Linked DNA regions of Actomonas aquatica. Each later gene encodes a partner of the first gene's protein in a complex. Links are inferred from orthologs where the notes say so. Each region holds a gene or a part of one and is shown in the gene's direction. Other genes may lie near its edges.

What was found.
Region 2: the proteins of trxB (region 1) and trxA are in contact, whole or in part, in a crystal structure (PDB 1F6M), measured with the Escherichia coli proteins. The link is inferred for Actomonas aquatica from one-to-one orthologs.

Annotation. Positions count from the first base shown.
Region 1 is NZ_CP139781.1:1,879,426-1,887,405, forward strand. The notes cover bases 3,051-5,863. They hold trxB (thioredoxin-disulfide reductase), read left to right. Parts: upstream 3,051-3,891; coding sequence 3,892-4,836; downstream 4,837-5,863. Other genes in these bases: K1X11_RS07210 (alpha/beta hydrolase family protein), read left to right, coding at 3,051-3,816; K1X11_RS07220 (creatininase family protein), read left to right, coding at 4,948-5,721; K1X11_RS07225 (aldo/keto reductase), read left to right, coding at 5,802-5,863. Outside these bases: K1X11_RS07195 (hypothetical protein), read left to right, coding at 1-62; K1X11_RS07200 (amidohydrolase), read left to right, coding at 130-1,308; K1X11_RS07205 (phospholipid carrier-dependent glycosyltransferase), read left to right, coding at 1,313-2,947; more of K1X11_RS07210, read left to right, coding at 3,010-3,050; more of K1X11_RS07225, read left to right, coding at 5,864-6,767; K1X11_RS07230 (methyl-accepting chemotaxis protein), read left to right, coding at 6,909-7,980.
Region 2 is NZ_CP139781.1:190,805-198,690, reverse strand. The notes cover bases 1-2,719. They hold trxA (thioredoxin), read left to right. Parts: upstream 1-1,057; coding sequence 1,058-1,381; downstream 1,382-2,719. Other genes in these bases: K1X11_RS00755 (hypothetical protein), read right to left, coding at 2,522-2,719; K1X11_RS00760 (1,4-dihydroxy-2-naphthoate polyprenyltransferase), read right to left, coding at 1,617-2,525; K1X11_RS00770 (hypothetical protein), read left to right, coding at 683-952; K1X11_RS00775 (segregation and condensation protein A), read left to right, coding at 1-686. Outside these bases: more of K1X11_RS00755, read right to left, coding at 2,720-3,187; K1X11_RS00750 (acylphosphatase), read right to left, coding at 3,272-3,547; K1X11_RS00745 (hypothetical protein), read left to right, coding at 3,722-4,426; K1X11_RS00740 (multiheme c-type cytochrome), read right to left, coding at 4,644-6,992; K1X11_RS00735 (helix-turn-helix domain-containing protein), read left to right, coding at 7,154-7,657; K1X11_RS00730 (glycosyl hydrolase), read left to right, coding at 7,712-7,886. UniProt on the Escherichia coli protein: Participates in various redox reactions through the reversible oxidation of its active center dithiol to a disulfide and catalyzes dithiol-disulfide exchange reactions.

The DNA of each region.
Region 1 (7,980 bases):
AAAGCGCCGACTCCAGCCAGACCTCGGGCATCGTCCTCCTTGAAATTTATCTTCTACCGTAAGGGCTGTCTGGGAAAGTGATCGCAATCCCGCTCGCCTCCGCCGGGTCCTGCGCTTTCGCTGTCCGCCATGCCCGTTCATCCGCGACTCTCTGAGCTTCACTCCACTCACACGGCCTGGCGGCGCGATCTGCACGCCCATCCGGAGATGCTCTACGATACCGTGCGCACGGCTGGCTTCGTCGCCGACAAACTGCGCGAGTTCGGCTGCGATGAGGTGGTGACCGGCGTCGGCCGCGTCGGCGTCGTGGGCGTCATCCACGGTCAGTCCCGCGTCTCCGATCGGGTCGTCGGCCTGCGCGCCGACATGGACGCCTTGCCGATCAACGAGGACACCGGTGCCGCCCATGCCTCCCTCAACCCCGGCGTCATGCACGCCTGCGGTCACGATGGCCACACCACCATGCTACTCGCCGCGGCCCAAGTGCTGGCCGAGACCCGTAACTTCGACGGCTCCGCCGTGCTCATTTTCCAACCCGCCGAAGAGGGTGGCGGCGGCGGCAAGGCCATGTGTGACGACGGCCTCATGGAGCGCTTCGGCATCCAGGAGGTTTACGGCATGCACAACATGCCCACCCTGCCCGTCGGCTCCTTCGCCATCCGGCCCGGTCCGTTCTTCGCGTCGGCCGACGAATGGATCATCGAAGTCACCGGCCGCGGCGGCCACGCCGCCATGCCGCACCTGACGATCGACCCGACGGTCGTTGCCTCCCACCTCACCCTCGCCCTGCAAACCATCGCCTCGCGCACCGTCGATCCGATGCTGCCGGTGGTGGTCTCCGTCACCAGCTTCCGCACCGCCAGCGACGCCTTCAACGTGATCCCACCCAGCGTCGAACTCCGCGGCACCGTGCGTGCCCTCTCGGCCGAGGCCCGTGAGATCGCTCTGCGCCGCGTCACCGAAATCGCCACCCACACCGCCGCCACCTTCGGCGCCACCGCGACCTGCCGCGAATACAAGCTGGGTTATCCGGTGACCACCAATCACCCCCTCGAAACCCAGCATGCCCTCACCGCGGCCCGCGCCATCGCCGGGAACGAGCAGGTAAACGCCAACGCCCCCGCCGTCCTCGGCGCCGAGGACTTTGCCTTCATGCTCAACGAGCGTCCGGGCGCCTACATCCTCACCGGCAACGGCGACACCGCCAACCTCCACCACCCGGCCTACGATTTCGACGATGCTGCCATCCCGCACGGTGCGTCCTTCTGGATCGAACTGATCGAGCAGCGCCTGCCTTTGGGTTCCTGAGCATATGACCGCGCGTTGGCAGCGCCTCCTCGGGCAACTCGGTCCGGGTCTCGCTTGGTTGGTGCTGGTCTGCGGCGGCCTCACGCTCGTGCCCGACTACGGGCTCTACATCGACGAATACACCAACCACTTCTTCGGCGTCACGTGGTATGACTATGCCCGCGACGTCATCGTGGACGGCCAACCCATCGCCCCGCTCAACGGCGCCACCGATCACGATGTGGTGCACGGCCCGATCTTCGAGATGGCCCTCGCTTGGCTTGGCCGAAGCGTCCTTCACCTCGAAGGCCTGCCCGCTGTCATTCACCTGCGCCATGCCGCCGTCTGGCTGAGTTTCTGCGCCGCGGTGTTGATGGTGTATGGGCTCGCTCGGCAGCTCGGCCTCGGCCGTGGTTGGGCCCTCGTCGCCGGCGGGTTTACCCTCTGCCAACCGCGCATCTTTTCCCACGCCTTCTACGACTCGGTGGATATTTCGTTTCTGGCGTTCTACGCCGCCGGCCTGCTCAGCTTGGTGTGGTATGCGCGCCGCCCCCACCTCGGGCGACTAGTCCTTCATGCGGTGGCCTGCGCCTGCGCGATCTCCGTGCGCTCCATCGGCGCGGTCCTCCCGATCCTCACCGGCGGCGTCATCCTCTACCACCTCATCACCGCTACCGCCGCGACCTCCACTGTATCCGGCAAAGCACGACATCCGCGCTGGCGACTGATTGGCCACGGGCTGCTGTATCCGCTCCTCGTCTTTGGCGTGACGGTCCTGAGCTGGCCCTTCCTCTGGAACCATCCGCTCGATCGCCTCGCCGAGGTCGTGCAACTTACACCACGCGTCGGCTGGGCCGGCAAGGTGCTCTACGGCGGCACCGAGATCATCACCACCGACCTGCCCTGGCACTACGTTCCGGTGTGGATCCTCATCACCACGCCCGTGGCCATAAGCCTGCTCACCCTCGTCGGCGGGCTCGATCTGCTGGTGGCGACGTTGCGTCATCCGTGGCGGACCTGTCGGGAGCGCTTGCCCGAACTCTGCGTCGCCGGCGCGTTCGCGGGTCCGCTCGCCGCCGTGATTCTACTGCGCGCCGAGGTCTATGACGGCTGGCGGCATTTGTTCTTCATCTACCCGGCCATGTGCCTGCTCGCCGCGCTCGGCCTGCACCGCGCCAGCCAATGGACCCGCGCCCTCCTCCCCGCCACGTGGCACCGCCCGGCCTTCGCCACCGGGGCCCTGCTCATCGCCCTCAACCTCGGCGCGATGGTGCTCTTCGCTGTCCGCCACCACCCCTACCAGAACCTCTATTTTAATCGCCTCGCCGGTCCCGATCTGCCCACCGCCAAGAGCCGCTTTGAGCTTGATTTCTGGGGGCTGTCCTACCTCGAAGCGCTGCGCCATCTCGTGGCCACCCAACCCGACGGTCCGCTGCGCATCTACCACGGCCAAAACGCCATGCTCGCGATCAACCGCACCATGTTGGCCGACGCCGATCACCACCGCATCCAGCAGGTCGAATACGACGCCGCAGAGTGGGTGTTCAGCAACTACCGCCAACGTCGCCACGGTTACCCCGACCTCGCGGAGTATTATTCCCTCATCATCGACGACGCCAAGGTCATCACCATCTACCGCAAGGATCCCGCGCAGCCTTAACATGAGCCGCGCGCGCAGCCCTGCATTGCGTTACCGGGCGCCCCGATCACACGCTCGCCGTTGTGAGACTTCTGGCCCCGTTTTTGTTGCTGCTGCTGTTACCCTGGTCCGGCACCGCGGCTGATTTCCCCGGCGAAACCTCCACGTGGAATGGCTACGTTCGCCACGACTTCGTCTTCGAGGGTCACGAGGCCATCGTGGTGGTCCCCGATCAACCCGCTCCCGGACGCCCTTGGTTGTGGCGTGCCCGCTTCTGGGGTCACGCGCCCGAGTCCGATGTCCTCCTGCTCGAACGTGGTTTCCATATCGCCTACTGCGATGTGGCCGACCTCTTCGGCTCTCCCACCGCCGTCGAACGTTGGAATCACTTCTACACCGCTATGACCCGCGACTACGGCCTGGCCCCCAAGGTCGCGCTCAAGGGCCTCAGCCGCGGTGGCCTTATCATCTACAACTGGGCCAAGGCCAACCCCGACAAGGTCTCCTGCATCTACGGCGACGCCCCCGTCTGCGACCTGCGCAGCTGGCCGGGTTCGCGCCGCGACCTGCCACGCTGGCAGGTGGTGCTCGATCTCTACGGTCTCAGCGAAGACGAAATCGATACCGCGCCCGTCAGCCCTATCCACGGCTTGAAGCCGCTCGCCGCCGCCGGCGTGCCGCTGCTCCATGTCGTCGGCGATCGGGATGAAACCGTGCCGGTGGCCGACAACACCGCGGTGCTCGCCGCCCGCTATCGTGCCCTCGGCGGCTCCATCACGATCATCCACAAACCCGACGTCGCCCATCACCCGCACGGACTGGAGGATTCCACGCCCATTGTGGATTTTATCCTCGCGCACACACCGGCCCCGGACGCCGCTCGTCCCTGAATTCCCCGCCCTCCCCTGCAATCGGACAATCGCGCTTGTCGCGCGGCGCGTTTAGCGCTCTGGGTATTCGTTTCCATGAGCTCTGAATCCGTCGAAAACGTCGTCATCGTAGGCACCGGCTGTGCCGGCCTCACCGCCGCCATTTACACCGGCCGCGCCAATCTCAACCCTCTCGTGCTCGAGGGCACCCAGCCCGGCGGACAGCTCACCACGACGTCCGAAGTCGAAAACTTCCCCGGTTTCCCCGAGGGCGTGGACGGCTTCATGCTCATGGACAACCTGCGCAAGCAGGCCACCAAGTTCGGCGCCCGCTTCCAGCAGTCGCTCGTCGACTCCGTCGATTTCACCAGCATGCCCCGCAAACTCGTCTGCGGCGGTAAAACCATCCTGGCCAAGTGCGTCATCATCGCCACCGGCGCCTCCCCGCGCCTCACCGGCGTCCCCGGTGAAAAGGAACTCTACGGCGGCAAGGGCGTGACCACCTGCGCCACCTGCGACGGTGCCTTCTACCGCAAGATGGACGTCGCCGTCATCGGCGGTGGCGACAGCGCCGCCGAAGAGGCCCTCTTCCTCACCCGTTTCTGCAGCAAGGTTTACCTCGTCCACCGCCGCGACGAATTGCGCGCCTCCAAGATCATGGCCGAGCGCGCCACCTCCCACGAAAAGATCGAGATGGTCTGGGACAGCGTGCCCGTCGCCGTCGAAGGCGTCGAAGAAGGCGCCGTGAGCGGCCTGCGCATCAAGAACGTCAAAACCGGCACGGAAAGCACCCTGCCGATCAAGGGCCTCTTCGTCGCCATCGGCCACGTGCCCAACACCGGCCCCTTCGCCGCCGCCCTCGAGACCGAGGACAACGGCTACTTCAAGCCCGCCGCCGGCTCCCAGGTGAAGACCTCCGTCCCCGGCGTGTATGTCGCCGGCGACTGTGCCGACCACGTCTACCGCCAGGCCATCACCGCCGCCGGCATGGGCTGCGCCGCCGCCATCGAGGCCGAGCGCTGGCTCGCCGAGCAGGAGTAAAGGCCCGGACGACCGGCTCTCCCCCCCATCCGATCAAGGCGCGCCCACCCGGCGCGCCTTTTCATTATCTTTCATGTTGCCCGGGCCGGATGCGCCAAACGCACTGGCCCCGTGTCTGACACCCCTGCTGCCCCTGCCCCGCCCCCTTCCTGGGGCCAGATCGAACGTCTCCGCCCGGCCGAGATCGAAGCCATCGCCGCCGCCACCCCCATCGCTTACCTGCCTTGGGGCGCCCTCGAATACCACGGCACCCACGCCGCCACCGGCCTCGACAGCCTGAAGGCCCACGCCCTCTGCCAGGCGCTCGCTCGCGAGCTCGGCGGCCTCGTTTACCCCGCCGTCAACCTCGCGGCCAACACCATCAAAACCGCCCCCGATCTCAGCTTCCCGCGGCACTCGATCGATTTTTCCGAAAACACCCTGCGCCTCGTCGCCCGCGAGTATTTCGCCCAACTCGCCGATGAGGGCTATCGCGTCGTTTTCATCCTCTGCGGTCACGTCGGCCAACCTCACTACGATATCCTCAAAGCCGAAGCCCAACGCGCCGACGCCGCGCACGCGGCCACCACGTTCATCGCGTCCTCCGAAACCGACCTCGTTTCGCCCGACCTCTTCATCGTCAACCACGCAGCTCTCGGCGAGGTCGCCCTGCTCATGGCCTCCGATCCGGACTGCGTGGACCTCTCCCAGCTGCCCGCCGATCGCGAGCCCACCCTACAGGAGGACGCCGTCTGGGGGCCCGACCCACGCCCCGCCACCGCCGAACTCGGCCAACGCTTCACCGCCGCGTTTGTCGCCGCCGCCGCCGCCCGCCTGCGCCCGCTGTTGGACGCTCCTGCCCATCCTAAGTCTCAACTTCTGCCCCGGCCGGATCGTCGGGCATAAAGCCCGACCCACCTTACTCACCAGCGTTCACCCGATTGTGGGTCGGGCTTTACGCCCGACATCCTCGCCCGCTCCTCTTTATGAACTATCGCACGCTCGGCCGCACCGGCCTTTCCGTCAGTGAAATTAGCCTCGGCACCTGGTCCTTCGGCTCGCCCATTTACGGCGGCGTGGATCAGACCGACGCCCACGAAGCCATCCGCGCCGCCCTCGATCTCGGTATCAACAGTTTCGATACCGCTCCGCTCTACGGCACGCCCGCCGAAGACGGCATCGCCGAAAAGGTGCTCGGTCGCGCCCTCGGCGCCGATCGCGATCAGGTCACCATCACCACCAAGTTTGGTCGCTATCCCACCCGCGGACACTTGAACACCTTTTACTCCGCGGCCGGTGTCACCGAGTCGGTAGAGGACAGCCTGCGCCGCCTCGGCACCGACCGGCTTGACGTCCTGTTCTTCCACTCGCCCTTCGGCCCCGAACAGATTGAAGACGACGTCTGGGGCGCACTCGATGCCCTCAAGACCAGCGGCAAGGTGCGCTTCGTCGGCCATTCCGTTTCCCTGCCCGACAAAACCAGCGAGATGACCCGCGAGTGGGCCCGCGACGGTCGCATCGATGTGGTGCAACTCGTCATCAGCCTGATGAATCGCGAAAACACCGCGCTCATCGCCGACCTCGCCGCGCTCGATGTCGGCATCCTCGCCCGCGAGTCGCTCGCCAACGGCTTTCTCGCCGGCGTTTACACGCCCGAAACCACCTTCCCCGCCGGCCACCTCAACGCGCGCTACTCCCGCGAGGAAATCGCCGAACGCGTCGCCGTGGCGGAGCGTTACCGCGCCGAACTCGTGACCGGGGAGGTCACCTCCCTCGCCCAGGCCGCTCTGCGCTGGGTGCTCGACCAGCCCGGCATCTCCAGCGTCCTCGCCGGCTCCAGCCGGGTGAATGAGATCACCGACTGCGCCGCCGCCTCCGACGCGCCCCCCTTCTCCACCGCGCAACTCGCCGCCGCCGCCGCGATCCACACCCGGGACTACCCGCCGGCCTGAGTGGAGCGGGCACCGCCCCTCCCCCAACCTCACTCCGCATCGGATCTAGGGTGCATTACCCTATCGGCTTAACTTTGCCCGCAATGAGACGAACGAGACGCAACGCCACGCTTACCCAACCGCCCGTGGTCTTGTCGTCCCATGCAACTCAACGTCACTCATAAAATCTTCCTCGTCACCCTCACCGCCGGCGTAGCCTTGGCCGCCCTCGGAGGGATGGTGCTCGGCACGTTCAACAAGGTGGTGCACACCAATGACGAACTCGCCCTGCTCAATGAAGCGCTGAAAAACCACCAATCGGCCGACATGATGCACGACGCCATCCGCGGTGACGTCATCTCCTTCCGCCTCGCCGTCGCGACCGGAGACAAAGCGTTCGCCCAAGAAAGCGCTCAGGATCTTATCAGTCACGGCGACGACCTCAAAACCCACATCGCCGCCAACGCCGCCCTCGCCCTGCCCAAGCACATCAGTGCCCTACTGGAACCGACCTACCGCCCCCTCGAAACCTACCTGGCCGCCGGACAAAAGCTCACCGCCGCCCAGGATATCGAACCGGCCAAGTTGGCAGCCCTGCTCAATACCTTCAACACCGCCTTCGAAGATCTCGAGGGTGCCATGGGCGACGTAAGTGACGCTCTCATCGACAGCATGAAAACCACCCAAGCCGCGAGCGCGTCATTCGTGTCCGGTTTCAAACGCTCCCTGCTCATCGGCTTCTCCATCGCCGCGATCCTCCTGATCGTCGTCAGCTTGCTCGTTGCCCGCAGCGTCCCCCGTCCTTTCGCGCTCATCATCTCCGAGCTCGCGCAAACCTCCTCCCTCAATGCCAGCGCCGCCGCCCTCGTCGCTCAAACCAGCAACGAGTTGGCCGACTCCTCCAATCACCAGGCCGCGTCCCTCGAGCAGGTCGGCGCTTCCCTCGAAGAAGTGGCCGGCATGACCGCCCGCAATACCACTCACGCCGAGCGCGCCAAGACTCTCTCCGGCTCCGCCCGCCACGGCGTCGATGCCGGCAACCAAAACATGCAGCGCATGGTCTCCGCCATGGACGCCATCAAGAAGGCCTCCGAGGAAATCGCCGCCATCCTCAAGACGATCGACGAGATCGCTTTCCAAACCAACATCCTCGCCCTCAACGCCGCCGTCGAAGCCGCCCGCGCCGGTGAGGCCGGCGCCGGCTTCGCCGTCGTCGCCGACGAAGTGCGCGCTC
Region 2 (7,886 bases), 1.7 Mb from region 1 along the record:
ACATCCCCATCGAATCGGTCACCAAACAATACATCGAGGTCCTCCACTCCATGCGGGAGCTCAACCTCGAGGTGGCCGGCGACTTCTTCGTCATGGCGGCCACCCTTATGGAAATTAAGAGCCGCATGCTGCTACCCCGCGGACTCGCCGCAGTCGACACCGAGGGCGACGGCGACGACGGCATGGATCCGCGCTGGGAACTCGTGCACCAGCTGCTCCAATACAAGAAGTTCAAGGAAGCCGCCCAGGAACTCGACCGCCTCGTCGAATACCAACAAGGCCTGCTCTCCCGCCACGTCTCGAAGCTCACCGTCCCCCAGCAGGCACGCCCGCTCAAACCGATCGACCGCGTCGACCTCTGGAACGCGTTCAACATGGTCCTGCGTCGCCTCGCCGAAAAACTCGTCATCGGCGAAATTCAGGACGAGCAGATCACCGTCGCCGACCAGATGGAAATGCTGATGGAGAAGATCAAGACGGAGAAATCCTTCGTCTTCACCTCTCTCTTCACCGGCCCGCTCACCGTGCGCGTCCTCGTCGCGACCTTCCTCGCCGTGCTCGAACTCACCCGCATGAACCGCCTGCGCGTGCGCCAGACCGAAGCCTTTGCCGACATCCTTTGCGAAGCCCGCGAAGACGAGATCCCACTTGAAACCCCGGTCGATACGGACAGCGTGACCGCGTGAGTTCCTCCTCCGAACAACCTTCACGCCCGTCCCGTCCGCAACCTCGCTCCGGTCTGCTCGGCGTGGGGCTCGACAACGAGGACGGCCACAAACGCATCACCCGCGGCGAGAAATTTGTCCTCGTTGGCGGCTCGCAGGAAACCCACGAGCGCATGACTGAGACCACCCTCAAAACCTTTGAGGAACTCAAGCGCCGCGACAAACACCTCGAGACCGTCGACAAACGCGAACTCGCCGAGATCATCCACAAATCCACCCCGCAATAAGCCCCATCCTCCCGGAACCTGCCCCCGCGCACTTGCGGCTTTGGCTACTCTGACTTTCCCTAAGCGCCTCTCCCTTTTTTTCGCCGATTTAACCTCCGTCCATTTATGTCCGCCAATATCGCAAACCTCGATTCCTCCAGCTTCCAAACCACCGTGAGCGGTGATCAGCCCGTTCTCGTCGATTTCTGGGCTCCCTGGTGCGGCCCCTGCAAGGCCATCGCCCCGGTGCTCGAAGAGATCGCCACCGAGCTCGACGGCAAGCTGACCGTCGCGAAGGTCAACGTGGATGAGAACGACGCCATCTCCGCCGAATTCGGCGTGCGTGCCATCCCGACCCTCCTCCTCTTCAAGGGCGGCACCGTGGTTGAGCAGATCGTCGGCATGACCTCCAAGGACGCCCTCCTCGGCAAGGTCAACGCCCACCTCTGAGCCAACCCTTCAGTCCCACTTCCCCCGAAGGCGCGCCCTCCCCGGCGCGCCCTTTTTGTGCCCCAGCACCGGCCCTACACCTCTCCACCCGCCCCTCTTCGTCCCAGTGTAGCAGCGGCCGTCTCGGCCGCTCTCGTTGCCCCTCAGCCTAAAACCGCCGCTCCCCCCCGTCGGCCCAGACCCAGCCCCTAGCCCCTAGCCCCCCATCCACCCAGCCACCCAGCCACCCAGCCACCTACCAAACCAACGCCAAACTCAGCAGCAGCGCCATCAGCGCCACATACCGACCCGTCGCGCCCAGCAAAGCGATCAACCCTGGAGCGTCCGTCGTCCGCCGCAGCGTCTGCAACTGCCGCGCACCGATCGCCGCTCCGGTCACCGCCAGCACCGCACTTTCCCAAGGAGCCAGCACTCCCAGCGCGCCCAGCCCCACCACCACGGAAATCATCACGGCATGCCCCAACGCAAACTGCAGCTGGGCAAACACCGGCCCAAAGCGCACTGCCGTGGTGCGTTTGCCGGCCACGCGGTCAGTCTCAATGTCCCGATAGTTGTTCACCACCAAAATATTGGTCGCCAGCGCACCGATCCCCGCCCCCACCAGCCAGGCTCCGGTCGACACCGTGCCCGCCTGCACAAAGTAGGTCGCCGCCACCGCCACCAGGCCAAAAAAGATGAAAACAAACACGTCGCCCCAACCGTGGTAGGCCAGCGGATACGGCCCGCCCGTGTAAGCCACCCCACACACGATCGACAGCACGCCGATCACCAGCAACGGCCAGCCGCCAAACTGCAGTAGCGACAGACCGACCAGAAACGCCGCCGTGAACACCGCCATCATCGCCCGCTTCATCGTCGCCGGCGCGATCAGCCCCGCCGCCACCGCTCGCCGCGGACCCACCCGGGCCGCCGTATCGGCTCCTTTGACGAAGTCGTAGTAGTCGTTGGCGTAGTTGGTCCCGATCTGAATCAGCACCGCAAAAGCCAGACAGGTCAGGGCGGCCGCGCCGTGAAAGACCCCGTCATGCCACGCCAGCGCCGTCGCCGCCATGACGGGCGCGATCGCCGCCGGCAAGGTGCGCGGCCGCGCCGCCTCCCACCACAGCGCCAAGCCCCCCCCCGACGAAGCGGTCGCCGTTTTCATCGCACCACGATCTTTGTGCGCTTCCGGTATTGCGCCAGCCTACGCCGAAAGAGCACCGCCATCACTGGCGGAAACAAAGCCAGCCCCGCCATCAATGCCCCTGCGCGCGGTCCCGCACCGAGAAACACGGCCAGAATGGCGATGCCACCACCGTAAGCGGCCAGGAAGATCGCCGGATTGGGCAGCACCACATTGATCGCCCAGATGGCGAAAAACCCGATGAGCGCCGCTTTCACCCCCACGATCGGAAACGCCAGACCGAGGATAAAAAACAACGGCGGCGACAAGGTAAACTTCTCCTCCACCCGCACCATCTGGATCAGCACCGCCGCGAACAGAATCACCGCCTGCGTGCCCAAAATCACATTACCCAACGGCATTTCCGGCACCGCGACGATCGTGTGCACCAACGTCGGCACGGTCGCCATCACCGCATAACCACCCGCCAAAGCCCGCAGCAAATCGATCCAGTTGCGCCGCCGCGCAAACTCTTCGCCGGCCCACACACTGTAGTCGCCTGGCAAGCGATCCCGGTTGGCGCCCCCCGAGGTTTTGGTCTTCTTCCGTCGGCCGCTGCCCTCCGGACGCCCCAGGCGCAGCCAACTGCGCGGCAGCCAAAGCAACGTTAAACCGATAAGAAGAAAGACAAGATCGCGAATCACAGGCGTTTGGGAAAGAGCGCATTCGAAGTGGCGGAACTGCCCCTGTCAAAGGCACATCCCGCTCAATTCGTCCCTCCGCTTGGCTCAGCGAATCACGAAGCCCCGAAACTCAGCCGGACGCTTCTGCGCCACCCGCTCCACCTGCCGCACATAACCGTGCATGCGGTCGCGCACCTCCTCCACCAGACCGTCGATTTCGGCCTTCGCCCCCTCCACTTCCAGCAGCACGCGACCGTCGGTCAGGTTCTGCACAAACCCGCAGACTTCGAACTCCTTGGCCGCCTGCAGCACGTTGTAGCGGAAGCCCACGCCCTGCACGCGACCGGAAAAATGCACTGTTTCGTGAACAACGTCTGCCATGGTTAAAGTCGGCAAGCTACGTGGCATCAGCACCTTTCAGCAATCCACAAAATCCGCCGCAATCGGCCCGTTTTAGGCTATCGAAGCACACACCGGTCGGTGCCCGATTTCTGATTTGCATTTTGGGAACCCCCTCCCACGTTGGGCGACAGGTCCCCGACCACCACATCTAGAATGAGCAATTACAATTCCGACAGTCCCTCCGATAACGAATGGGACGAACGAGGCGAGCTGGCGTGGAACGAGTTTGATTGGGAGCAATACCTCCGCGAGCAGGACGAACTGATCCACCGCTACATCGGACACTACGAACGACTCGAAGGCCGCCCGGAGCGCTTGGACGAAGCCGCGCACCGCATGGGCTGGGACGAGGACAGTTGGAGTTCCGACAACGATTTTGAACCGCCCGCCGCGTTCGGCGATGCGCCCACCGCCGAGCCCTCCCCGGCCAGCAACGAGCGCGAGACCGATCCCTACACGCTGCACAAAAACCCGGTCTTCATCGCGACCAAGGGTATTTTCCTGACCCTCATCCGCGGTTGGGAACGCGCCGCCGACCGTCCCGAGAAAGTCCCGCAGCGCCTCGCCCTCGCCTTCCACTCCGCGGTGCACCGCGCCGAGCAACAGGCCATGTTTGCCATCTCCGCCCTCGATTTCGGCGACTACGCGATGGCCATCAGCCTGCTCAAACGCGCCATGCGCGAGCTCAACGCCTGCTTCTCGCTGCTCAACCAGACCGAGGCCCCCAGCCGCGCTTTGGCCGACTTCACCGCCCTCGCCACTCCGCGCCTCTTCGATCTGCGCGAGATCTGGCTGCGCGTGATGAACGAGTGCCGCGAGGAACTCGAGCGCCCCTCCGACGAGGACGACGAGGACTAAGCCCCACCGAGACTCTACCCTTTCTAGCGGCGTCCCTCATCGGAACGCCGCTTTTTCATGCCCCGTGGCTCCATCCCTAAGTAGCTGCGCTTGAGCCCCAGGCGAAAGCGTGGCCCCAAACGCGACCATCCCACGCACATAGGTCGCCGAATTCCCCCCCCTCCCGCCGCGCGGCTACGAGTGTGAACGAGTGGCTCCGGCCGGCCCCCCCAACCCCTCACGGCATCCCCAACAACCGCCGCGCCGGCGTAAACCCCGGATCCGCCGCGAGCGCCCGCTGCGCCGCCGCCCGCGCTCCCTCCCGATCGCCCGTCTGCCACAACACCGTCGCGATCGCATACGCATAATCCGGCACCGACGGCGCCCGCGCCTCCGCCTCGCGCAGCGCTGCCAACCCGTCCTCCCGGGCACCCGTCTGCACCAACAGCAAACCGAGATTATACCAAGCCCGATCCAGCTCCGGCTGACGTTCCACCGCCGCCCGCAACGCCCGCTGCGACTGCTCCATCAAGCCGGCCTCAGCATAAGCCAACCCGGCCGTAAACATCGCGTTGCCATCCTTCGGCCGGAGCTGCGCCGCCCGGTAAAACGCCGCCGCCGCCTGCGGCATCCGCGCCAGCGCCTGCAAGACCTGCGCATGCGCTTCGTGAATGCCGGGCGAATAGCGGTCCCAGTTCGCCGCCAAGCGAATCTCCGCCTCGGCCTCCAACATCTGTCCTTGGTTCGCCAGATGCTGCCCTTGGCGCAACCGCCCACCCGGTTGATCCAACGTGAGCGCAAGATAAGCCTGCTGTTCCGCCGCCAAATCCGGTCGTCGTGCCACCGCTTCCGGCAAGGCCCACGCTGCATCCAATCGCACGAGTCGCACCGGATCGTCCAGCAAGGGCGTCAACACCTGCGCCGCCTCAGCCGTTCCCGCCAACACCTGTGCTGCCGCCGATCGCACCATCGGGTCCGCGTGCTCCGTCGCCGCCACCGCCGCCCCCCTCACCTCGGCGTGCTCCGCCGCTACTGGCGCCAACAACTGCAGGTAGGTTGCCCGCCACGCCGGAATGTCTTCGCCCGCCAACAACCCCAGCAGCGCCTCCGTCGCCCCCGTGTCGCCCGTCTGCGCCGCATGCACCGCGCGTGCCCGCGCCCGCTGCCGCGAGTCCATTTTATCGCCATACCAATCCTGCGTGTGCGCGATGGCCCAATCCACCGACTCCTCCGAATGGCAGCCGTTGCAGGCATTCGGAATGCCGAGCTCCTTGGTCAGCAGCGGATCCGGTTTCAGCCAGCCGTGGTCATGGCGCGGTGCCCGCTCCATGTAGGGGGTAGTCGGCATGTGACAGGACACACATTGGTTGCCCGTCGACCCGAGCCCGTGCCGCGAATGCGCCGTCGGGTCGATCACCGGAGTCGCCACTTGCGTGAGCGGCATCACCCGGCCCGGCGCACTGTGGCATTGCATGCAGAGCGCGTTGTTCTCCACCGGCAGCACCGTCTTCGTCGTGTGTGGATCATGACAATCCATGCAGCTCACGCCCGCGTGGTGCATCCGACTGAGCTTCACCGAGGTCCAATTAAAATCCTCATCCCGCTGCTGCCCGTCCGGCCAGAACACGCCCGCCTGCACCGGCAGCGTCAGCCGAAAATGATCCTCATACCGCGCCCCCGGTGGAAACTCCGCCGTCAGCGCCTCGTTGCGCGCGTGGCAATACGCGCACGACTGCTCCGCCCGATCCCGCTCCTTGATCCAACTCGCCAACCCCGTCGCCGCCGTCGCGCCTTCCGTTCCGTGCCCCGGAGCCACCGGCCCATGACACTGCGTGCAACTGATGCCCTGCTCCACCCAGGTCGACGCGTAGGTGTCCGTCGCCGCATCATACTGCTTCTGGTAGCCCGTCATGTGGCACTGCGCGCACATCGAATTCCAGTTCATGCCTCGCCCCGTCCAATGCCCCCACTCTCCGTGCCGCCGCCCCTCCTGCCCAAACACGTTGAACCACTCCTCCCGCTCCACGTCCCACGCCAGGTCAGTCGGCTGCAAACGCCCATCCCCGTCGCTGGTCTCCACCAACATCTGCCGCAGCGGGTGGTATCCCAACACCGCCTTCACCGGATAACGCGCCCCATCCGCCGGTCCCCCGTCTTCGACCAGCACCACGCCCCCGGCCTCATCCCGCCCGACCACCATAGCCGAGCCGCCATCCGCCAAACGCCGCCCCTCCGCCAGCGCGTCTCCCAGCTCCGCGTCCGCCAGCAACTGATTCGCCCGCGCGTGATCCGTCCCATGCCACGCCGATAGCTGCTCCGCATGACACGCCCCGCAATACGCCGCCGTCTGCTCCGGCGCCGCCGAAGGCACTGCCTGGCCCACCTTCCCCGCCGCGAGTCCCGCCACCGCCACAGCTGACCCCGCCGCCTCCCGCTCTCGTTCCGCATCCGGAGCCCGCCGACACGCCCCCACCAGCAACACCACGCCCCCGATCGTCCACCACCCCACCACCAGCCCGATCGCCCATCGCCAACGCGCCGCCGCCCCGGAGCGTAGGGGGGCAACAGCAGATTCGGAACGGGGCATCTCGCCATCCCAAACCCGATTCCCAACCGACGTAAAGCCGTCTCCCACCATCTGCTCCGCTAAAAAAACCGCCGCCACGCTATTTTCTCTATTGATAATTTTATGACGATTTCTTCTCGTCGGCGAAATTGAACCCCGTAACCCCTAAGTTCGATTTCTCGGTGCTGCGCCATCTCCGCCGCCAGCACGACCTGACGATCGCCGCCCTCTCCGAGCGTTCCGGCGTTTCCGTCGCCGTTATTTCCAAACTCGAGCGCAACCAGCAGACCGCCGCCCTCGAAACCCTTTACAACCTCGCCCGTGCGTTCGGCCTCAGCGCCACCGACCTGTTGGCCATGGCTGAATCTTCTCTCGCCCACCGGGCGACCGAGAAGTCCCACCGCACGGGCGAGTTCAAATTTCGCGAGATCCGCTACTCCAACGCCGTCGCCCTGCTCGGCGAGGCCCCCCGCGACGCCGCCGTCTCCCGCCCCGAGGTCCACCACGACGACACCGAGCTTTGCTGGGTCCTTCAAGGCGCCCTGCGCCTACGCCTGCCCCACGAGACCTTCGACCTCTCCGCCGGCCAAAGCATCCAGTTCGACGCCATCCAGGAGCACACCTACGAGGCCCTCGACGACACTCGCTTTCTCATCCTCCACCTCCGCAAAGACAAACGCTACTAACCCCTCCCACTTGTCACGTATTACGTGACACTTCCCCCTAACCCCCTCTTTTGCATGAACATCGATAACACCCTGACCATCGCAGATCTCGCTCCCGCGCTGGAGCGCTTTTGGAAACTCTCCGGCGAGAAGATCGACCTCATCCACGCCGAATACGACCCCGCCCAGGGCTCCCCCGTCTTCACCGTCGCCGGCAAATACACCACCCGCGGCTGGACCGAATGGACCG